DNA from 3 places in the Coprobacillus sp. AF33-1AC genome. Region 2 is predicted to be linked to each of the others. Evidence: riboswitches for the same ligand, from Rfam matches in the RefSeq annotation. Region 2 holds a riboswitch; each other region holds the start of a gene.
What was found. A riboswitch is a leader RNA that binds a small molecule or an ion and turns the genes downstream of it on or off. The one in region 2 is predicted to bind thiamine pyrophosphate.

Region 1 (8,175 bases), on a different contig from region 2:
AGGACAAAGATACATAAAAGGAGAATAACGTAATTCATGCTTTAAAATAGATAGAACATGTTCTAATTTTAAAGTCGTATCAATTTCTAAAATGAGATCATAATCTAATTGATAACTGTTTTTAATTTTAATACGGGAATCTTGATGATTTTGAATCATCAATGAAAAAACATGATAATTACCAGATGTTAAACAAAGTTTCATTCTCTCACCTCCTCTTTTATTTTTTACAAACTAAAAGAATTTATGCTTATCATGACTCAATTATTTACATAAATTTACAATTTAGTTATAATGTAATAAAAAATTATTAGTGGGGTGGAAATCATGATTTTAAATACAATGTGTAAATTGTTTTTTGCGATTATTATTGGTTTTGTATTAAATAAAAAAGATATTTTAAATACGAAAGTAAATAAAAGTATTTCTTCTTTAATTATTCAAATTGCCAATCCATGTTTAATTGTTGGATCAGTTGCTTCAATGAAAAGTGGAAATAATCATTTAGCGATAGAATTATTAACAGTAGGTTTAGTTATCTATATTGCGATGCCCATTATTAGTTTTATTTTAGTTAAAGTATTACCATTAAAAGCTGATTATCAAAAAACATATATTTGTATGCTTATGTTTTCTAATTGTGGTTTTATGGCTTTGCCTATTTTACAATCAATGTTTGGCAATCAAGCTGTATTCTATAATACATTACTCCATATGCCTTATAATCTTTTATTCTTTACACTGGGAGCTTATTTACTGGCTAAAGATGGTGAAGGAGATTTTAAATTTGAAATTAAACAATTGGTTACCCCAGGTGTCATTTCATCTATTTTAGCGATAGTATTATATTTTACAGCCTATTCATTACCAACCCCTATAAGTGAATCTCTTAACTTTGTTGGTTCACTTGTTACCCCACTATCTATGATTTCTATTGGTGCATCTATTGGTGATTATCCAATACTTGAGGTACTAAAAGATAAAAGTTTATATTTTATTACAGTGTTAAGATTAGTCGCAGCACCCCTATTTGTTTTCTTTCTCGCAAGTTTTTTAACGCAAGATATGATGATTATTAAAATTGCAACTATTTCAATCGGTATGCCAGTAGGTTCAATGGTAGCCATGGGAGCAAATGAATATAATGGTAATGTTCAAGTAGCTTCTTCAGGTGTTGCTCTTTCTACATTATTATCATTGATAACAATTCCTATCATGTTATTTATCTTGGGTGCCTAGACAAAATAAGGGAAAGCCCCTATAATAAGAGTACAATATAAATAAACAGGGGAGCTTGTAGACAGGCTGAGAGTAAGTTGTAAACTTAGACCCATAACCTGATTTGGATAATGCCAACGTAGGAACGATACATAGGACAGAGATTCTTTTCAGGTTCTCTGTTTTTTTATAAATAAAAGGAGAACACAATGAAAGAACAATTAGAAAACGTAAAGAAAAAAAGACCACTTATTCATAACATTACAAATTATGTAACTGTTAATGATGTGGCCAATATGATTTTAGCTGTAGGGGCAAGCCCTATTATGGCTGATGATGAAGGGGAAGTCGAAGAAATTACTTCCATTTGTAATGGTTTAAATATTAATATTGGAACTTTAAATCATAGAACAATTCAATCTATGATCAAGGCAGGAAAAAAAGCAAATGAATTAAATCATCTTGTCTTATTAGACCCAGTAGGAGTAGGAGCCAGTACTTTAAGAACTCAAACTGCACTAAAATTAATCGAAGAAGTTCAATTTTCAGTTATTAGAGGAAATATTTCAGAAATTAAAACACTTGCTTTAAACCAAGGAAATACCCATGGTGTAGATGCGAGTGAAATGGATGCCGTTACTCAAGATAACCTAGAACAAAACGTTGCTTTCGTAAAAGAATATGCTCAAAAAATGAATGCCATTATCGCTGTCACAGGAGCAATTGACTTAGTAAGTGATGGAAAAGAATGTTATGTTATTTATAACGGGGAAAAAGAAATGAGTGCGATTACAGGTACTGGATGTCAATTATCAGGGTTAATGACAGCTTATATTACAGCTAATCCTAAAACACCATTAAAAGCATGTGTCGCAGCAGTATGCCAAATGGGATTAGCAGGTGAAATCGCTAAAACACATCTACAGTCATTTGAAGGAAATGCCACTTATCGTAATCGTATTATTGATGCAGTGAATCATATGGATGGATATATTTTACAAGCAGGAGCTAAATATGAAATTAAATAAGAATGATTTATTATTATATGCGGTAACTGATCGTAGATGGTTAAAAAATCAAACTTTGTATCAACAGGTAGAACAAACCCTTAAAGGGGGAACAACAATGGTACAAATTCGTGAAAAAGATTTAGATCATGAATCTTTTTTACAAGAAGCAAAACAAATTCAAGTATTGTGTAAACAATATCAAGTGCCACTTATTATTAATGATGATGTTCAATTAGCTAAGGAAATTGATGCTGATGGTGTACATATTGGTCAAGATGATTTAGATTTAAAGAAGGCAAGAGATATCTTAGGACCTGATAAGATTATTGGTGTATCGGCTCATGATTTAAATGAAGCTAAGATGGCTTATGATGGGGGAGCAGATTATTTAGGTGTTGGTGCTATTTTTACAACCGCAACTAAAGATGATGCTGATGCGGTTTCTTTAAAAACATTAAAAGAGATTTGTCAACAAATTGATATTCCTGTTGTAGCCATTGGGGGTATTAATGAACACAATATTTTATCATTAACCGGTAGTGGTATTGATGGTGTCGCTATTGTCAGTGCTATTTTTGCGAGTGATGATATTCAAGGTAGTAGTGAAATTTTAAAACAAAAAACACAAAGAATTGTTCATCCCCAAATTCATAGTGCTTTAACAATAGCTGGAAGTGATAGTAGTGGTGGTGCAGGCATTCAAGCAGACTTAAAAACCATGTTAGCACATCATGTTTATGGTATGAGTGCGATTACGGCTTTAACTGCTCAAAATACAGCAGGAGTAGCCGGTATTTTAGATGTGACACCTGATTTTCTTGCTTTACAGTTAGATAGTATTTTTCAAGATATCTATCCTGAAGCAGTAAAAATAGGTATGGTGTCCAAAGGATCACTCATTAAGGTTATTGCTGATAAATTACACCAATATCCCGTTTATAATATTGTGATTGATCCCGTCATGGTAGCAACCAGTGGGGCAAAATTACTTAATGATGATGCAATTAACGTACTTAAAGATTACTTATTTTCTTTAGCAACAGTTCTCACTCCTAATATTCCCGAAGCAATGATTTTGTCTGATATAGAAATTAAAAATGAAGAAGATATGAAAAAAGCAGCTCAAATTATGAGTGAAAAATATCAATGTGCCATTTTAGTTAAAGGTGGACATCAAATTAATGACGCTAATGATTTATTATACGACGGTCATCACTTTACATGGTTTAAAGGGAAAAAAATTGATAACCAAAATACCCATGGGACAGGATGTACTTTATCAAGTGCCATTGCTTCTAACTTAGCCAAAGGTGATAACTTACATGATGCAATCAAAAAAGCTAAAGATTATATTTCTGGATGTTTACAAGAAAATTTAGATTTGGGTAGTGGTCAAGGACCTATGGACCATGGATATAAATTAAAATAAACAAGATATTTTTATCTTGTTTTTTTAATTTAGAAAATATAAAGAGATAAAAAAACATTATGATATACTTTTTTTGAGGTGAAAGTATGAAACAAAAAGTATTATTTTTTGATATTGATGGAACATTAATATGGTCGCAAGCAGGAATTATGGACATTCCTCAAGGAGTAAAAGAACAATTATTGAAACTTAAAGCACAAGGACATAAATTATTTATCTGTAGTGGCAGACCTAAAGCTATGTTAGAAGATAAATGGTGTGATGGAACATTTGATGGTTATATTCTTACTAATGGTGCATATGTAGAAATTGATGGACAATCAATCTATGAAAATAGAATGGATTATGATTTATCTATGCAAACAGTAAAGATGTTAGAAGAGTTAAAATGTGATTATATGATTGCAACAGCCAATCATCTTTATATTGATCCTCGTCATCAAGAACTTTATCAATTTTTTGTTAATTTAAGACATAATGATGATTTATTTACAACAAAGTTTAATCGTGATGAAGTGTTAAAAAAAGCATTGAAAATAGAAGCAAATGTAACAAATCAAGATAAAGACAAAATAGAAGAATATATCAAAAAACATTTTGGATATGTGATTAACTATGATGAACATGGTAGTGATAATGCATTTGAGTTTTATTCACCTACTATTTCCAAAGCAACAGGAATTCAAAAAGTATTAGATTATTATCATCTAGATCAAGAAGCGACTTATGCCTTTGGTGATGGCGAAAATGATTTAGAAATGGTTGAATATTGTCATGTAGGAGTTGCAATGGGCAATGCCTGTTCTCTATTAAAAGAAAAAGCCAACATTATTTGTAAATCTATTAGAGAAAATGGTTTAGAAGAGATATTAAAAATATTGTTTTGTGAATAATACATATGTCAAGACTGTTATTTAAAAATCTAATTGGTATAATGATATTCATGAGGTGAATTTTTTATGGAATGTGCATTATATTTTAAGGACATGGATAATAAAGATCATAATAATTATCCAAAGAAAGTCTATCGAGTAGAAGAATCAAAAATGTTTATTGAAATACTCGATGAAAATCATATTCAAGGATGTTCTAAATACTTTAGCAGTATTCGTGCAAGAGATAATTATATTAACGATAGAAAAGAACATATCTTGAGAATTAATGATAATGAAGTGAAAAACATTCAAAACTATTGGCAAAACACAAGCAAATAAAAAAGCATCGTCAGATGCTTTTTTATTTTTTATAAGAAACAACACGACGATAGCCGGTATTAAAGTCAACTTCGTTTTCTAATACCTCACTATTTTTTAAATGATGAAGATTACGCATAACTAATTGACAATATGCATTTCTCACACTATCCCAAACAAAGCCACCCGAACTATGAGGGGTAATCATGACTCTGTCTATGTTCCATAATGGCGAAGAACAATCTAATGGTTCATTTTCAACAACGTCAAGTCCTACGCCATAAAGATGCCCTTCATTTAAAATTTGAACTAAATCATCACTAACGATTGCACTTCCTCTACCTACATTAATAATAATAGCATCAGGTTTCATTTTAGATAATTTTTTATAATCAAATAAATGAATTGTTTGTTTATTTTGAGGTAAAGCAAGAATAACAAAGTCACATTGTGGCAAGAGTTCATCTAATTGATCTAATGTATAAATATCATCTACATAAGGAAGATGATCTTGTTTTCTTCTTTTTACAGCAGATATATGACAATCAAATGCCTTTAATCTTCTTGCTGTTTCATAACCAATATCACCATAACCTACAATACAAACATGACTGTGATAGATTTCTTTTCCTTGTTTTAACGGATGCCATTGTTGTTTTGTCATTTGCAAAGAATAGAATTTAAAGTTTTTACATAATGCAATCATCATGCCGATAATATGTTCACTTATGGCTTTACCATAACTTCCACTTGCATTTGCTAACTGGGTGTTTTTGTGAAGGATACCTTCTTTAATATAAGCATCACTTCCAGCACTATTTAAAAAGATAGCTTGAAGATGTTCTTGATTTAATTGGAGTGATAAAGAAGGATTACCGATAATCACATCTGCGTTATCAATATCTTTTTGTGTAGGCTTTTTATTGATGATAAAGGTATCATCAATAAAAGCATTTTGAATTTCTTTTATTTCTTGATCTTGTAAAGGTGCACATACTAATATTTTCATCATGATACCTCCGTTGTTATTATACATAAAAAAAGCCCAAGTTGGGCTTAATCGGACATAATATTTTTGATACAACCTGTTATTGTTAAATAATGTTGATAAAGTTGTTCTAAATATTGTTTTCCTTCTGGAGTGATTTTATAGTAAACACGTGTTTGTCTTTTGTTAATAAGACGGCGTTCACTTGTAATGTAACCTTGATCTGTTAATTTATAAAGAATTGGATACATTGTTCCTTCTGCAATATTAATATGACCATCAGATTGTTTTTTTAAAGTTTGTACAATTTGATATCCATAACATTCTTCTCCAGAGTCGATAATTTTTAATAAAACCATTTCTATTCTAAAAAAATTCTTTGCAGTACGTGTCATATTATCTCCTTTTTTATTCTATAGATTAATATTATTACTATCGTCATAATTGTCAAGTTTTTTGCATTTTTTGGTAATAAAAAATAATAATTTACTAGAAAATATAATAAAATCTTTACATTTTTGACACATTTTTACCAAAATTTGGCAGTAAAATAGAATTAGAAATAAATAAGGGGTGATATCATGAAAAAATATGTTTTATCAATGATAACAATGATAGGGGTTATCTTGACATCAGTTCAATCATGTTTCGCATTAACAAATCAAGCAGTCAATGAAAGTAGTCATCCGCCATATTGGCTTATTATTTTAATTATTGGAACATTTATATGGATGGTTATTCTTTACTGTATGGAAAATCATCACAATTAAAAAAGCAGGGGAACCTGCTTTTTTAATGTGTTTGTGGATACATTGCAAAACTATTGGCGATAAATAAGAATAACAAACCAGTATGTAACCAAAAGATAGTATAATCTAAAGTACCATGTAATAAAATGACAACAATACAACTGATAACAAGGGCAAAGTAGCTACGATTAAGATTTTGTTTAACAACGATAAATAATCTTTTGAAGTTATCAATAACATAAGGCACTAACAAACCAATTCCTACAATACCAAATGATAAGATAGGATCTAAATAAACACTATGAGCATGTTGAGTAGCATGACCACCATATTGTTTAAAAATCATCATATAAGTCATTGGACCTTGTCCAAATAAAGGATGCGCTTTTATTCCTTGAATAGCTGCTTTCCAAATCTTTATACGTACTGCATAGTTAGAAAGAAGATATTCTATACGAGGAAACTTATCTGGATGAATGAAGAAAAAGGCAACAATGGCTAAAAAGCCAATCCCTATTAAAGTACATAATTTATAATTTTTATTAATAATCAAAAAGATAATCATCGCACCGGCAATCGCAATTAAAGCAGTACGGCATCCTGTCATATAAAGCATAAAGACATTAAGTAAACCTACACATACATAATAAATAGATTTTTTAATATTGTGCTTTGTTGTAAAAAATTTATAGGTAATCATCATGATTAAAAATTCAATCATCATAGCATAGTAGTTAGCGTTAAAGAAAACGCTGTTTAACCTATTTTCTCTTCGTGAAAAGATTTTTAAAGTAAAGTGTGAATAACCTAAACGATGTAAAATAACAGTTTGTTCATACAACCCATAAATAGCCCAAAAAATAGATAAAAAAATCAATAAGTCTACAATAAGTTCAAATAATTCAGGTGTAATATGTTCACGGTAATAAAGCATTAACATTATGAAAATAGCGATAGCGACAACGCAACCTACACCAATCAAGTTTTTAGATATCACAGAAACAATCAAAGATAACCCTAAAAATAAATACAAATATTTAATTTTAGGAGTATTTTTAAAAGCGTCTATTCCTTTTTTTGTGTACAATAAGTATAATGCTTCTATGACATAGATAGGTCCACTAATATAGAAGGGAAATGTCAAAACAAAGCAAGAAAACAAAACCAATAGTTGATCTTGATTAAATTTATCTTTTAAAATTTGTAAATATTTCATATTTTACCTCCATGGTAAGATAACTATAACATAAAAAGGAGTTATTATGAAAAAGTATCTATATATTTTTAATTATCCCCCAGAAGATCATGATTTATGTGCTTTAGAGTTTAAGTATCTCTTTCACGAAGAATATCAAGGACAGTATTATTTAACAAATCAAGATATTTGTCAGGATGATAGTGTCTTTATTAAGGCGAAGATTGATATTTTTGCGATGAGTGAAAATTTTGATGAACTATTAAAAGAAGTCAAAGCATTGAATTATGAATACCCTGATTTTAAAGTGATTTACGTGAAAAATAAAATGAATCATGTCGAATATCGTGATAGTTTGAAAAAATGTAAAGATTTATCATGGATGATTGAAGG
Region 2 (8,175 bases):
CTTACAAGATGAATATCTTGTATTTCCATATCTTTGCTTACGGCTTTACACATATCATAAATAGTAAGCAAAGCGACACTGACACCATGAAGAGCTTCCATTTCGACACCGGTTTTACCCTCACATGCCACTAAACACATTGCTTCAATAGTCTGACTTTGATGATAAATATGAAAATCTATTGATACTTTATTAATCATTAAAGGATGACACAAAGGAATAAGGTCACTTGTTTTTTTTACGCCCATAATTCCTGCTATACGAGCAACTGACAAAACATCCCCTTTACTCATTGAATTGTTTTCAATTTTATCAATAATGTCCTGATTAACTCTAATTTGTCCACAAGCTAATGCTTGACGTGATGTAACTTGTTTAGGTGAAACATCTACCATGACTGCATTTCCTTGACTATCAAAATGACTAAATTCCATATTAACCTCCTATTTCATTCATTTTTGTTAAACTTTTACCCTCTTCAAAATGATGTTCTTTAGGCTTTAAATTAATTGCTTTTTTAAATTGTCTAATTAATTCTTCTTCATTATCAACAAAGCCTTTCAAATCGATAGTGTTGTTATAAAATAAGCATGGCTTAAGTTGACCTGTACTTGTAAGTCGCATACGATTACAGTTGAAACAAAATTTATGGTTGAGGGCATCAATAAAGCCAATGTAACCTAGATATCCTTGAAGTTTAATGTAATAAGCAGGTCCATTACCTAATTGTTGGTTCACTACATGGTATTGAAAATGATGACAATAATCTATTATTTGTTGGTAATGATTTGTTCTCTTTTCTTGATTTAACGGCATCATTTCAATAAATCTTAAACAAATATCTTTATCTTTAACAAAAGATAATAGCGATTGTAATCTTTTAAGATGAAATGTATCATCTACAACACAATTAATTTTAACAGGTATTTGAATATGATAAGCATAAAGAATGTTATCAAGGACTTTTTGAAGACAATCCTGTTTTGTTAGCAAAAAATACTCATTTTCATCTAGTGTATCAAGTGAAAAATTAATAGCATCAATATCTATGTTTTTTAAATAATTTAAATCTTGTTTAGTAAAAAGAGAACCATTTGTAGTTAAAGTTACTGATTGAACACCCTTTATTTTTTTCAAAGAGGAAATTAAATAAAGATACCCTTTTCTTTGTGTCGGTTCACCACCAGTAATTTTAAATTTAGTAATTCCAACTTTAATAGCCGCCTTAACAATCTTAATGAGATCTTCATAACTTAAAATATCATGATGAGATAAATGAGATGGGTAATCAACTTTGCAGTATGAACATTGATAATAACAACGATCGGTAATCGATATGCGTAAATAATCTATTTCTCTTTGAAATGAATCCTTCATAGTGCTCCTTCCGTTATTCTCGTTCAAGAATAACCATCACCTAATAATTTAAACGATAAATAAAAAAAATTCAACAAATCAAAAATAATTTGTTGAATTTTCGTTTTGTTATAAAAGATTATTTAAAATAATCTTCTTATTTCATATTTTTTATCTTCATGTATAAAATGAGTTAAATCTGTTATCTTGACAACGTGTTGAGGATGATTACCTTTACAAGTTTCACCTTCACCCATTGCTTCTACTACTTTACTATTTCCTATATAAATACCAATATGTCCATAACTTTGTTCATTACCCAAAGCAATAACATCACCTGGAATCATATCATCAATATCTCTAATTTTTGTACCTAAAGAGGCATATCCATTTGCTGTTAAACGATCAATTTTAATACCACTATGATTCATAACCCAATAAACAAGACCTGAGCAATCAAACATATCTTCGCCTGTCGCTCCCCAATAATAACGACACCCTAACTTAGATTGAGCATTTTCACTAATCTTATCACCAAAATCTTTTAATTTATATTTTTCAGCAAGTTTACTCTTCAATGAATTAATAATGGTATTTCTTTGATCAACAAATTGACTATCATAATCAATTTCTAAAATATCATTATATGTATTTTTATTTTCAGTTGTCAAAACAGGCTCATTAAATGAGATATCTTTTTTATATAATGAATCTAATGTTGTATATGTCCAAGATAATATTTTATCTTTGGGCGTTTTAAACGCATTTAATGAAGTTATCATTTGTGGTGTTTCACTTTGACATAAAGTATACGTTATTTGTTGGTGCCATTCTACTTCATCTAATATCTTGTTCATCTAATATCTTGTTTGCCTGTGTTTTCAACTGAGTATAATGATGAGGTTTTGTAGGATATTCTGGAATACCTGCTAGTAGTCCTTTTCTAGCAAGACGACAATATTCACTAAATTTCCAAGTATCTTTTGTATTATTAATTGATCTTAAATACTTTTCATAACCTACTTGTGATAAATAATTGTGTTTATATACCTTACATTTTTCATTGTATTCATCCAACAACGCTTGTGCTTTGCTTTGTGTTAATAAGTCATTTTTATAATTTTCAAATGCTTCTTGAGTTGTTTCTTCTTTTGTTTGTCCATTCACTCGATAATAGATATTATCGACATGTGATTTTATAGAAGTTTCAAAAAACTCATCTTTATTTTTTAATGAATTTAAAAATTGAGAAAAGTAATTTTTAAATATTTCATTATCATTAAGTCCTGACTTTTCATCATATTGACTATAAGTTTTATAAGCACTATAAGCTTCTTTCCAATAGTTATGAGTAAGCTGTGTATTATATATTGGTGTATCATAAATTATTTTTTTAGTAAGTTGTTTTTTTGAAATTTTTTCATGATGATAACTATAAGTAGGTAATGAATAATCTTTTGCATAAATAGTATTCATTGTTGGATCTGGTATCACTCTACATTCTTTTTTTATTTGTTCATAACTTTTATTAGAAAGCTGATATTGATAATAAGAATGTTCATTGATAAAATCATCGTTGATTTCATTCATAACAGCTGCGGTTTTCTTTTCATTTTCTATGTAGTATTTTGAAAATTGTGACATTTTTTGATTAATGTCATCTTCGGTAATTTGAGTCAATGACGACAATTCTCTTTCAGCTTGCGTCATTTTATCACTTTCACTAGCAAATGTAGTATTAAGTGTTATTACAGCAATCAAAGAAAAAAAGACAACAAATTTTATCAAGTTACATTTTCTTTTATTAAAGTTCAATTTCAATCACTCCATATATAATCTATGTCCATCTTTATAAATTAAAAATACTATATCACAGGTCATTGTAAAATTTTGTTACTTTCGCTGTAACAAAATACATCTATTTAATATCTAATGTATAGTTATAATGTGATTTTTCAAAATGATGGTTCTCATAAAAACGATGTGCATCATGACGATATGTTGAAGTTGATAAATCAATTTGTTCAAGATTTCTACTTTTTGCATATTGAATAATGGCTTCAATTAAATGATGTCCTATTTTTTTATTCCTTTGATCAGGTAAAACAACTAGTTCAACAATTTCTCCAGTATCATGATGATGATGGAGATAATGATGAATATAAAAACTTATAAATCCTTCTATTTTTTCATTTTTTTCAACCAAGAAGAGTACATCACTATTTTCCAGTCCTTCTTGATAACATTTTTTAAAATGTTCTTTATTCATTTTTTTATTTTCTAATAAACAGATAAGATGATAAATCTCATCTAAATCATCCATCGTTGCTTGACATATCATGGTTACTCTTTCCCTTTCATTCATTATTTAAAACCAATTAAAAAATATTATAAAGAAAAATGACTCACAGAGTCATTTATTTAAATGTTTGTAGATGTTGATATAAAGCACCTATTAAATTAGCATCATTTCTAAAATGACATGGAACAATTTCAGGACGCGCAATATCAAATCCTAAATGGTCAAAAATATTATTTAAATTTTTTTGAATCAAATCAATGAGTAATGGTTGTGCACTAATTCCGCCACCAATCGCTACTTTCTCACAATCGAAAATAATATGCACATTATAAATTTGTGTAGCTACTTCTTTTGCAAAAGCATCAATACCAGCAATGACCTTTTCATCGCCTTGGTTTGCTTTTTCAAAAATTTCAATACCTGTTAAATGTTCATCAGTATGTAAACTCTCCTGTACTCTTTCTAACAGTCCTTGAATGCCATTACGTGTAGACCAAGCCCAATTCCATGTTAAAGGATCAGTTGCATTCGTCTTGATAAACGAAAACTCTCCTGCACTAAAATGGCGTCCAGTATGAACTTGATGATCTTTAATTAAACAACCACCTATTCCTGTACCTAAAATAACAACTGCACCATCTTGAATATCTTGCAAATTACCATAACCAATTTCTGCATTAGCAGCACATTTTGCATCATTTCCAATTGTTATTTGAATAGGACATCTTTTTTGTAAAACTTTAACTGTCTCTAATTTATCAATATATCGTAAAGAACCCCCTGTATATTGATAACCTCTTTGAGGATCAATAACACCAGGCATACTTAACGCCATTCCTTTTATTTGATCTTTGTATTGGTCATATATTTGACCAATTGTTTCAATAAAATGATCAAGTGTATCCATTGGTGTAGGCACACTGTTTTTATTTTTAATATTCAATTTTTCATCTATCAGGGCATATTTGATTGAACTACCCCCAACATCTAAGACTAAATAATTCATTTTTATACTCCTATTTGGTTTCTTCCTGAGTTTTTAGCGTGATATAAGCGCTGATCACAACGATTCAATACCACTTCTATCGTTTCATCATCTTTAATTCCCGCTACACCCATACTAACAGATATTTTTTGATTTAATTTTCCAACATGTAATTTCGAATTATCGAACGCTTCTTTTATATCTTTAGCAATAGATACAGCCCCTGCTTTTTCATAAGCAGGTAGAATAACTAAAAATTCATCACCACCATAACGACATCCTTCCATTGAAGGATAACGCTGTCTTTTAATATTATTTAAAACACTTCCTATATAGCGGATGACTTCATCACCTATACTATGTCCATATGTATCATTAATACTTTTAAAATGATCTAAATCCATTAAAATAAGAGAATATGGCGTTCCTTTTGAGACATATTCATCTTGTAAACGATCAAGTTCAGCATGAATAAAACGACGATTATATAATTTACTTAAAGTGTCCGTTGCATTTTCTTGAGATAACTCAATATTAAGTTGTGTTAAAATCTTTGCTTTTTCCTGATTTTCTCTAAGAGTAGCAACATCACTTGTCATATCTTCGGTAATAACAAAAACCCCTACCACTTTTCCATTAGCGTCCTTTAAAGGATATTTTCTAGTATGAGCAATCATTGTTCTACCTTGACTATCTTTACCCTCAGTCTCAATTAAATTAATTGACTTTCCTGTTTGCATGACTTTTTGTTCGTCTTCATATGCTTGTTTTGCATGATCCGATCCAGGAAATAAATCAAAATCAGTTTTTCCAATAACATCATCTCGACAATCAGTAAATTGAGGGTGTTTTTTATAAAACTGTTCATTAACATAAATAATTTCACTTTTTGTATTCTTAAAAAGAATAACGCTTTGATCTTTTGCACACACTAATGTCTCAATTAAGTGTTTAGGATCCATCTTTAATTTCGTAAACAATTCTTCAAATTCCATTCCACATCACCATTATAATTTTATCTTTAAAAAGCTAAAATGTAAACCGTTTCTTTTTGTTAATAATAGGTATTTCCATAACAAAAAAATAATATCATCGATAATAAATTGATTAACCAAAGAACACATGATAAAATATAGAAAACATGTAAATATCAAGGGGGAGCCAACGAGATGTTAGCTGAGAGGAAGTGTAATCTCACTTCGACCCATAACCTGATTTGGATAATGCCAACGGAGGGATCAAACAAAAATGTTTTGCAAGGTTATCTTTTGGTAGCCTTGCTTTTTGTTTACATGAAGAAGGAGGATAAAATGGAAAAATATACAACCCAAATGGATGCTGCGAGAAAAGGAATAATCACTCCAGAAATAGAAGCTGTCGCAAAAAAAGAAAAAAGACCTGTTGAACAAATTATGCAACTTGTCTCTGAAGGAAAAATTGCCATTCCAGCCAATAAAAAGCATCATTGCCTTAATCCAGAAGGGATTGGTAGTATGTTAAAAACTAAAATTAATGTTAACTTAGGAATATCAAAAGATTGTAAAGATTATGATCTTGAAATGGAAAAAGTAATGAGTGCCGTTAATATGGGAGCAGAAGCCATCATGGATTTATCAAGTCATGGAAATACACAACCATTCAGACAAAAACTAGTTAATGAATGCCCAGCTATGATTGGTACTGTTCCAGTTTATGATAGCGTTATTCATTATCAAAGAGATTTAGCTACTTTAACAGCAAAAGATTTCATTGATGTTATTCGTTTGCATGCTCAAGATGGCGTAGACTTTGTTACTGTTCATTGTGGAATTACTAAAAAAACAATCGAACAAATTAAAAAGCATAAAAGAAAAATGAATATTGTTTCTCGTGGAGGCAGTCTTGTTTTTGCTTGGATGTCAATGACAGGAAATGAGAATCCTTTTTATGAATACTATGATGAAATTCTTGATATTTGTGAAGAATATGATGTTACAATATCTTTGGGCGATGCTTGCCGTCCAGGTTGCTTAGCTGATGCCAGTGATGTATGTCAAATAGAAGAACTTGTTCGTTTAGGAGAACTAACAAAAAGAGCTTGGGATCATAACGTACAAGTCATGGTTGAAGGTCCAGGACATATGCCATTAGATCAAATTGCTGCAAACATGAAAATTCAACAAACCATTTGTATGGGAGCACCTTTCTATGTTTTAGGACCACTTGTTACTGATATTGCTCCTGGCTATGATCATATTACAGCAGCCATTGGTGGTGCAGTAGCAGCAATGAGTGGTGCAGCCTTTTTATGTTATGTCACTCCTGCCGAACATCTAGCCTTGCCAAATCTTGAAGACACAAAACAAGGAATCATTGCTTCAAAAATTGCAGCACATGCAGCTGATATTGCTAAAGGGATTCCTGGAGCCAGAGATCAAGATGATAAAATGGCAACTGCTCGTCAAAAATTAGACTGGAATGCACAGTTTGCCTGCGCTTTGGATCCACAAACCGCTAAAGCAATTCGAGATAGTCGTTTACCAGAAGAAGACCACAGTGATACATGCAGTATGTGTGGTAAATTTTGTGCCGTACGCAGTATCAACAAAGCTTTAGCTGGCGATTACATTGATATACTATAACTCATGACATTGACACCCTCTTTATAATCATTATAAAATTTGATTAAGGAGGGTGTTTTTATGAAAGACAGATATAGAAGAAGATGGGTTTTTAGAAGAAGCATTTTTGATGATTTATATTGTTATCTTCATGATAAATACGGCAATATTATTCTTATTGTTTATTTGCCTTTTTTTATTTACGCCTTTTACAAAAGGCATTATCTAACAATCTTCAATTTTAATGTCTTCATCTTTTATTTTGTTATTATCCTAAGTTATCTTTTCCCTTTTGTAAAAAAACACTATACTCGAATTCTTTGTTCAAGTCTTATTATATCTATTATTCTTTCTGGTTTTTTCTATATACAATTTAAACAAACAAATTATCTATATTTTACAAAGTCCTACGTAAATTGTATTGTATTGAAAAATAAAGATTATGACCTTATTGATACCTCGGATTACTTTATTTATCAAAAGAAAACACCCTATTTTCATTATATATTCGATAACAAAGTAGATTATCTATTAGCTAAACAAGATAATTTACAGGACTACCTTAAAATCGTTGAAAAATTATTAGGTAAAATAGAATCATATAAAATTATTGATACTAATCAATATCAGTTAACTTTAAAAAACAAAAAGAAGAAAATCATTTATATCCATTATTATCTACACTTTTCCATTTTAAGTTTTGATGGCTTAGACTATCATATCAAATGACGAAATAATCTTCTTTATTTATAAAATAAAAGTATGCTATAATCCTATCGATAAGGAGAGAATATGGAAAATAAAGAAACAATGATTACTTCTACTCACGTAGAAAATATTTATAAGCTAAATGGTAAAGTTCCTTTAAGCAAAGCTATTCCTTTTGGGTTACAACATGTTTTAGCCATGTTTGTTTCAAACTTAGCTCCTGT
Region 3 (8,175 bases), on a different contig from region 2:
AAATGATGATGCATCATAGCTATCAAAGTATACTGATCTAAATTTTCAATTGAAGCTAATTCTTCCTCTATTTCATCTAATTTAATTTTACCAACTTTGCCACGAGCCAAATTACCTTCAGAGGTTGAATCAATTTTAATAATTATTATTTTTTCTTGCTCTAAAACCTTAATATTTTCACCAAGTAAATAAGCAACAACTTTTGCTTTTTGCTTTTTAAAAATATTTAACCCATGAACAATAACATCATGATTTCCTAGTACAAATGTTACATCACCATGATATTGTTTTTTTAAACGGTTCATAAATTGTGAAGCTAAATACATATTCTTACGATTTGGTGAATTCATCAAATCACCAGTAATCAAATATTTTATTTGGTGTTGGCTATACAAATGTTGATAGAGTTCATCTAAACTTTCATTTAGTACCTCAACTCCCTCATTCGTCTTTTTTGTTCCTAGGTGTAAATCACTTAACTGAACGAAGTAACCATCATTATGATTAAAATTAAAGTCATCAAAAATAGTATGATTTTCAATTCTTTTAAACACATTTTGAATATCATTTTCATCTTTCACAGGAATAAAATTCCATAAATGCTCTTTGAATACAAAAATACCCGGCCAATTATCAATTTGAAACAAAGCATTTAAAAACAATTGAAAAGGTCCATAAAATGAAAAATCATTATTTTTAACCAATTTATCAATACAAAAAACTCTGATAGAGTCATTTTGATATTTTAATGCATAATTTCGATCAATTATTTTTTTTGACAATTCATCCCCTATTGCCGGTAAGAAAGCAACTTGATATTTTCTTATTTCTTTTTGATAAAAAGATTTATACTCCTGATCATAATCAGTTTTAAATAAAAAATCAGCATTTTTTAATGATTTTGCCCTTTTAAACATTTGCCAATTTTCATTATCTACTTGATTGAAAAAACTTAAATTAATATTAAAAGATTGTAACCACTTTTTCAAACATTCTGTTGTGTGGAAATCTTCATAAGCACGATTATATGAAATTTCATTGTAATTAAAAATAAAATTATAATAAATATTTAAAAGATCTAATGAGTTCATATTCTCACCTCTTTAAACATTATACACCATCTCACTTTTTAGATAACCTATTTTCTATAACTGAATAAAAAAGAAGATAACAATGTTATCTTCAACTATTAAAATTTAAGGTTTCTAGGTGTTCTTGGGAATGGTTCAACATCTCTAATATTTTGCATTCCTGTTAAATACATTAAGAAACGATCGAATCCTAGACCAAATCCTGCATGTTTACATCCACCAAAGCGTCGTAAATCCATATACCATTGTAGTCCTTCTTTAGCCATTCCTTTTTCATCCATTATCTTTTCTAAAACATCATATCTTTCTTCACGTTGAGAACCACCTACTAATTCCCCAATTCCTGGTACAAGTAAATCACAAGCAGCAACAGTTTTTCCATCATCATTTAAACGCATATAGAATGCTTTAATTTCTTTTGGATAATCTGTTAAAAAGACGGGACCACCTACTATTTTTTCACAAATATAACGTTCATGTTCTGAATTTAAATCCATACCCCATGATACCGGATTTTCAAATTTAACATCAGCTTTTTCTAAGTATTCAATAGCTTCTGTATAAGTCATACGTTTAAATTCACTATCTCTTACATGACTAATACGTTTAATACATTCTTTATCAATCATTGATTCAAAGAATTTCATTTCTTCCGGAGCATTTTCTAATACATAATCAATACAGAATTTAACCATATCTTCAATTAAATCCATATCATCTTCTAAATCAGCGAAAGCAATTTCAGGTTCAATCATCCAAAATTCACTTGCATGTCTTGATGTATTTGAATTTTCTGCACGGAATGCAGGACCAAATGTATAAACATCTCTAAATGCCATACAAAAAGCTTCAACATGTAATTGCCCAGTTACTGTTAAGTATGCTTCCTTTCCAAAGAAATCCTTATCAAATTCTGTATTATCAATTGTCGTTGCTCTAAACATTTCTCCGGCACCTTCACCATCATTAGAAGTAATAATTGGTGTATGAACATAAACAAATCCTTGATTTTGGAAAAATTCATGAATAGCCATTGATAATACTGATCGTACACGATAAATTGCATAGAACGTATTTGCTCTTGGTCTTAAATGTGGTATTTCTCTCATATATTCAAAAGAATGTCTTTTCTTTTGTAATGGGAAATCTTCATCACAAGTTCCTTCAATTGTAACTTGTGTTGCTTCTACTTCAAATGGTTGTTTTCCTTCAGGTGTTAATTTTAATTTACCTAGAACTTTAATAGCACTACCAGTCGAAATATGTGCCACTTCTTGATAATTATCTAACCCTTCTTCTATATAAACAACTTGTAAATTTCTAAAATAAGTTCCATCATTTAAAGCAATAAAACCAACTTTTCCATTATTTCTATTTGTACGAACCCATCCTTGAAGTTCAACATACTCAATTCCTTCTAATTGAGATTGATCACCATCAAGAAACATTTCAAATAATTCTCTTACTGTAATAAATTCAAACATATGTCCCCTCCTATAACTTATCTACTAATTATATACATTAATCACACTTTATCAATCATTATTGATCATTTGAATGCATTTTTATAATTAATTCTTGTATTGCTACAACAACATCAACCGTTTGTACCTCTACTCCTGGTCGTACTGTAAAATGACTATGTGTAAAATCCACAATTCCTTTAATACCTAAATCCATAAGGCGATCTACTGTATTTTGCACATTTTCTGATATAGCTAAAATTGCAATTTTACAATCTTTAGGAAAAGTAGCTTCTAAATCATCAATATGATTTAATTTAACACCAAATCTTTCCCCTTCCTTATTTTTATCCATATCATAGCCACACACAATTTTACCAACTGTATATTGCCAACGATTATATTTTAAAATAGCACTTCCTAAATTACCAACCCCAATTAAAATAATAGGTTCTTCAAGACCTAATCCAAGCACTTCACTTAAACCATCAATAAGATGTTTAACATCATATCCTTTACCGCGTCTTCCAAAATTGTCTGTCTTTGAAAGATATGTAAAGTCTCGTCTTATAGTTGTATCTTGAATTCCAGTTGTTTCATATAATTCACTTGACAAACACGTTTCTTTTCCTTCATGTTGCATTTTTCTTAAAGCTTTTAAATAAACCGGAAAACGTGACATTGTTGCTTTTGAAATCTTTTTATCCATATTATTCCTCCTCAATCGATTCTAATTCTAAATCAAGATGAGGTTTAATCCCCAATGACAAATCACTAAACAAATGATGATCATACATAACTTTCCCTGCTAAAGCAATCATCATTGCATTATCTGTACAACATGACATTGGTGGCAATGAAAGTATCACCCCTGGCATCTTGTCAACTTCTTCTTTAATTTTTTGTCTTAAACCTTTATTTGCACTTGCCCCACCAGCAAGCATAATTTCTTTAACGTGATATTCTTTAGCAGCCTTTATTGTTTTATTTACTAAAACATCAACAACAACATTTTGAAAACTATAAGCCAAGTTTTCATGATTCATTTCTTCATGCCTTTGTGTCATATTATGTGCCAAATTAATGACTGCTGATTTTAATCCACTAAAACTGAAATTATAACTATCATCATCTAATGGCTTTGGCAAAGTATATTGTGGTTTACCTTGAAAGGCTAATTGATCTATAATTGGTCCTCCTGGATAAGGAAGTCCTAAAACTCTACCAACCTTATCGTATGCCTCACCAACCGCATCATCAAGTGTTTCCCCAATCACTTCAAATGAAAAAGGACTTTTCATATAAACTAACTCTGTATGTCCGCCACTCACAACTAAACATAGTGCCGGATAAACAATATCTTTTTCATAATTATTGGCATAAATATGTCCTGCAATATGATGAACTCCTATAAGCGGTTTATCAAAGGCTAATGCTAAAGTCTTAGCAACTTGTAATCCAATATGCAATGATCCTACAAGCCCCGGACCTTTAGTAACACAAATCGCATCAATCTGTTCCATTGTAACATGAGCCTGTTGTAAAGTTTCCTTCAACACAAGCGAAACACATTCTACATGTTTACGACTTGCAATTTCTGGCACAACGCCTCCGTACATTGCATGAATATCAATTTGACTGGCAACAACACTACTTAAAAATTCTCTTTGATCTTTAAGTACAGCCATAGCCATTTCATCACAACTTGATTCTATAGCTAACAATAGTGACATACTATACCTCCATTTCCTTAATCATTAAATAAGCATCTTCGTGTGTATCTTCATAATAATTTTTTCGTAACGCTACATTTTTGAAACCATATTTTTCGTATAAATGAATAGCACCCATGTTAGATACACGCACTTCTAAATTAATATTATGATATTTTCTTTGACAAGTTAAATCAATGGCATACTGCATTAATTGACTTCCATAGCCTTGTCCTTGCATTTCTTGATTTACTCCAATTGTTGTAATTTGACTTTGATCTCCCATTAGCCACATTCCTAAATAACCAACAATTTGTTTTTCATTTTCAATAACAACATAATGTCCAAAAGGATTCGTATTTATTTCATAAATAAAGTCCTCTTTAGACCACGGTGATGAAAATAATAGTTGTTCTAAATAAGTAACTTCATCAAGATCATCCACTTTCATTTTTCTTATTTGCATATTTTTTTAGCCTCTACTGATTTTAAATAAACAGGTACTAAATTATCAATATCTTCTACATAAGACTCACTTTTAGCTAATTGATACATATTTTGTGCTAAATTAACTTCACTTTGCACTTGATTAACTAAATCGCAATCTCCTACAACCTTAAAATTTGGATATAATTGCATTAACTGATCAAATTCATCAATATCAATCATCTTTTCTTTAATTAAATCATGACCATTTTGATAAACACCCACAAACACTTTATGACTTCTAGCATCCAATACACTTATTACTTCATCATATCCTGCATAAGCTTTTAAAGAAGAAATTGTTTTAATCTTTATAGATGTAGTTGTAGCTAATGTCTTAGCAATTGTTAAAGCAACACGTACACCAGTATAAGAACCAGGACCAATTGTTATGATCATTTCGCCAAAATCTTTTACCTTTAAATGATGACGATTTAAAAGTTTTCCCAAATAAACAATAGCATATTCTGACTGACGTCGATTTCCCTCTTCTTGAATTACATCTAAACATTGTCCTTGATCATACAATGCAATAACAAGATATTTATTCGATGTATCCATTACAATTGTTTTCATTTATTATCTCCTTTACCAATTCTTCATATCTTTGACCAATTGGATGCATAATACATGTACGTCCATTTTCTTCATGATTCAAAATAATTTCTAAACGTTCATGAGGTAAAATATTTTCAATAAATTGTGACCATTCGACAACACATACATCATCACTATCAAAAATCTCCTCAAAACCTAATTCATCATCTTGTCCTTCAAGACGATAGACATCAAAATGTGATAAATTTAAACGTCCTTGATATTGTTTTAAAATAGTAAAAGTTGGTGAATTAATAACTCTTTTGATTCCCAATCCTTGTCCAATTCCTTTTGTTAGAGTTGTTTTACCAGCACCTAAATCACCACTTAAAGTAATTAAACTATGTGCTTTAACTAACTTACCAATTATTTTTCCTAAAGAAATTGTATCTTCTTGACAATCTAATTTTATTTTTGCTTTCATATTTATCCCTCTTTTAAATCTTGATAAAAATGATACCAATCTTTAGTAAATGATTCACTAAATGGTCCTTTTTGTGCTTTAGCAACTTCAATTAAAACATCTAGTTGTTTCCATAAAATTTCATCTAATCGTTCACTATATCCCATCATTCTAGCATGTTGACGATATTCTTCTTCATCTAGAATACGATAATTATGATCTGGAAACACCTTTAAATCTAAATCATAATCAATATATTTTAATGCTTCGCCATCATATAATGCAGGTGAAGCAATATTACAATAATAATAAACACCTGTTTTTCTAATCATACAAATGACATTATACCATTTATTTTTAGGTAAATACCAAATAGCCGGTTCTCTTGTATGCCACATTCTTCCATCAGATTCCGTTACTAATGTTCTATTATTAATAACAATAAAATGGTCATCCGTTTCTTCTAATACAAGACCTTTAGACCAACAACGGTGAATACTACCATCATGTTTGTAACTATGTATCAGTACTTTTTTTCCTACGATAGTATTATCCATATACTTCTAATCTCCTTAATAACATTATCATTATACACAAATTTAAAATTGAATGAAAGACATAAAAAAATACTCTTATTAATAAGAGTATTTTAGAAACGAACAGTTTTTTTTAATCTTGGATATAAAATCATAAATAATATAAAACAAACAATAAGTGTTCCTATATTGTATGGTAAATTATATGTAAGATTTCCTTTTAATGGTGTTGCAAAAGCATACCACCCTGCAAGTAAATGGCTAATTGTTTTTAACACACACATCACAATGATTCCTACAGGAATTTCATATTGTTTATAGTGTGCTAAAGGAATCAGTCCTGTCATACCAACTAATACCATTGGAATAATGTAATCAAAAATAACTGATAAAGGACCATAAAATACAGCAAGTCCCAAAGCAAATTGTACACCTAAACTTACTAAAGAAACAACAACACCGTATTTCCAATTCATTAAATAGCTACATAAAAAAATTGGAACCAATGAAAAAGCAATATTTCCTCCCTTTGGCATTTCATAAATTTTTGTACAATACTCAAGTACAATTTGTAATGCCGCGAAAATTGCCATATAAGTCATGGTTCTCGTACTTAATTCAAATTCTTTTTTCATCATTTTATCTCCTTCTTGCCGGAGTAAAGATATATTCATGATGCTCTCTCTACGCTGGTATTACCCAGATCAGATATTAAGGGACAAGGTTTTCACCTATCTCAGCACATGCGCCCCCGGCTAGTAACCATTATATACTGACTATCAATAAAAACAATAAAATCTTGTTTATTTTATATAGTTTTTTTAAGGAATGGTGTTATAATAGCGATATATTAAGGAGGCTTTATAAAAATATGGCAAAAATTATTTCTGTAAATGCAGGGAGTTCATCATTAAAGTTCCAATTATTTGAAATGGATGATGAATCAGTTATCACTTCTGGAGTAATTGAAAGAATTGGTTTAGAAGATTCTATTTTTACTATTAAATATAACGGAGAAAAAGAACAAACTATCTTACCTATTAAAGATCATAAAGTTGCTGTTCAACTTTTATTAGATACTTTAATCAAAAAAGAAATCGTTCATGATTTAAATGAAATCAAAGGTGTTGGTCATCGTGTTGTTCAAGGTGGTGCATACTTCGATCAATCAGTTGTCATTGATGAAGATGTTGTAGCAAAAATTGATGAATTAAAATCATTAGCACCTCTACACAATCCAGCTCACTTAACTGGATATTATGCTTTTAAAGAAGCTATCCCAAACGCTGGTGCAGTTGCAGTATTTGATACTGCATTCCACCAAACACTTGAACCAAAAAGTTATATTTACCCAATTCCATATAAATATTATGTAGAAAATAAAGTACGTAAATATGGTGCTCATGGTACAAGTCATTTCTATGTATCTTCACGTTGTCGTGAAATGATGGGAAATCCAGAACATTCACGTATTATCGTTGCTCACTTAGGAGCTGGTGGATCTTTAAGTGCTGTTAAAGATGGTAAATCAATCAATACATCTATGGGATTCACTCCTTTAGCTGGTATCATGATGGGAACACGTTCAGGAGATGTTGATCCTTCTGTAATCGACTATTTAATCGAAGAAGTTGGATTAGATATGAAAGAAGTTATTCGTATGTTAAATAAAGAATCTGGATTACTAGGTGTATCTGGTGTGTCTAGTGACTTTAGAGATGTACAAAATGCAGCTGCTAATGGTAACGAAAGAGCTCAATTAGCATTAGATATTTTCTTTAGAAGAGTTATTGCTTATATTGGACGTTATTTCATTGCTTTAGGAGGCGTTGACGCTATTTGCTTTACAGCAGGTATTGGTGAAAATTCTTTCTTTGCTAGAAAAGA

Region 1: linked by a shared signal. The riboswitch ahead of thiM (hydroxyethylthiazole kinase) and the one ahead of thiC (phosphomethylpyrimidine synthase ThiC) in region 2 are both predicted to bind thiamine pyrophosphate.
Region 3: linked by a shared signal. The riboswitch ahead of DWZ53_RS09945 (ECF transporter S component) and the one ahead of thiC (phosphomethylpyrimidine synthase ThiC) in region 2 are both predicted to bind thiamine pyrophosphate.

What each region holds. Positions count from the first base shown of each region.
Region 1 covers NZ_QRQB01000002.1:30,464-38,638, reverse strand. The annotation lists gene DWZ53_RS01420 (hypothetical protein) at 1-204, opposite strand, end outside; gene DWZ53_RS01415 (AEC family transporter) at 328-1,239, shown strand; TPP riboswitch at 1,277-1,382, shown strand; gene thiM (hydroxyethylthiazole kinase) at 1,428-2,246, shown strand; partial or broken gene thiE (thiamine phosphate synthase) at 2,203-2,814, shown strand; gene thiD (bifunctional hydroxymethylpyrimidine kinase/phosphomethylpyrimidine kinase) at 2,875-3,657, shown strand; gene DWZ53_RS01400 (HAD family hydrolase) at 3,744-4,550, shown strand; gene DWZ53_RS01395 (hypothetical protein) at 4,617-4,871, shown strand; gene DWZ53_RS01390 (D-2-hydroxyacid dehydrogenase) at 4,894-5,859, opposite strand; gene DWZ53_RS01385 (PadR family transcriptional regulator) at 5,907-6,233, opposite strand; gene DWZ53_RS01380 (hypothetical protein) at 6,420-6,608, shown strand; gene DWZ53_RS01375 (O-antigen ligase) at 6,631-7,803, opposite strand; gene DWZ53_RS01370 (TRM11 family methyltransferase) at 7,850-8,175, shown strand, end outside.
Region 2 covers NZ_QRQB01000001.1:90,785-98,959, reverse strand. The annotation lists gene moaC (cyclic pyranopterin monophosphate synthase MoaC) at 1-434, opposite strand, end outside; gene DWZ53_RS00495 (GTP 3',8-cyclase MoaA) at 436-1,377, opposite strand; gene DWZ53_RS00490 (C40 family peptidase) at 1,500-2,213, opposite strand; gene DWZ53_RS00485 (hypothetical protein) at 2,194-3,171, opposite strand; gene DWZ53_RS00480 (GNAT family N-acetyltransferase) at 3,275-3,721, opposite strand; gene DWZ53_RS00475 (ROK family protein) at 3,774-4,664, opposite strand; gene DWZ53_RS00470 (GGDEF domain-containing protein) at 4,667-5,638, opposite strand; TPP riboswitch at 5,788-5,898, shown strand; gene thiC (phosphomethylpyrimidine synthase ThiC) at 5,954-7,264, shown strand; gene DWZ53_RS00460 (hypothetical protein) at 7,325-7,972, shown strand; gene DWZ53_RS00455 (uracil-xanthine permease family protein) at 8,036-8,175, shown strand, end outside.
Region 3 covers NZ_QRQB01000031.1:251-8,425, reverse strand. The annotation lists gene DWZ53_RS09985 (metallophosphoesterase) at 1-1,091, opposite strand, end outside; gene asnS (asparagine--tRNA ligase) at 1,190-2,575, opposite strand; gene DWZ53_RS09975 (redox-sensing transcriptional repressor Rex) at 2,634-3,263, opposite strand; gene tsaD (tRNA (adenosine(37)-N6)-threonylcarbamoyltransferase complex transferase subunit TsaD) at 3,265-4,287, opposite strand; gene rimI (ribosomal protein S18-alanine N-acetyltransferase) at 4,289-4,732, opposite strand; gene tsaB (tRNA (adenosine(37)-N6)-threonylcarbamoyltransferase complex dimerization subunit type 1 TsaB) at 4,723-5,328, opposite strand; gene tsaE (tRNA (adenosine(37)-N6)-threonylcarbamoyltransferase complex ATPase subunit type 1 TsaE) at 5,297-5,773, opposite strand; gene DWZ53_RS09950 (DUF402 domain-containing protein) at 5,776-6,309, opposite strand; gene DWZ53_RS09945 (ECF transporter S component) at 6,402-6,923, opposite strand; TPP riboswitch at 6,953-7,051, opposite strand; gene DWZ53_RS09940 (acetate/propionate family kinase) at 7,160-8,175, shown strand, end outside.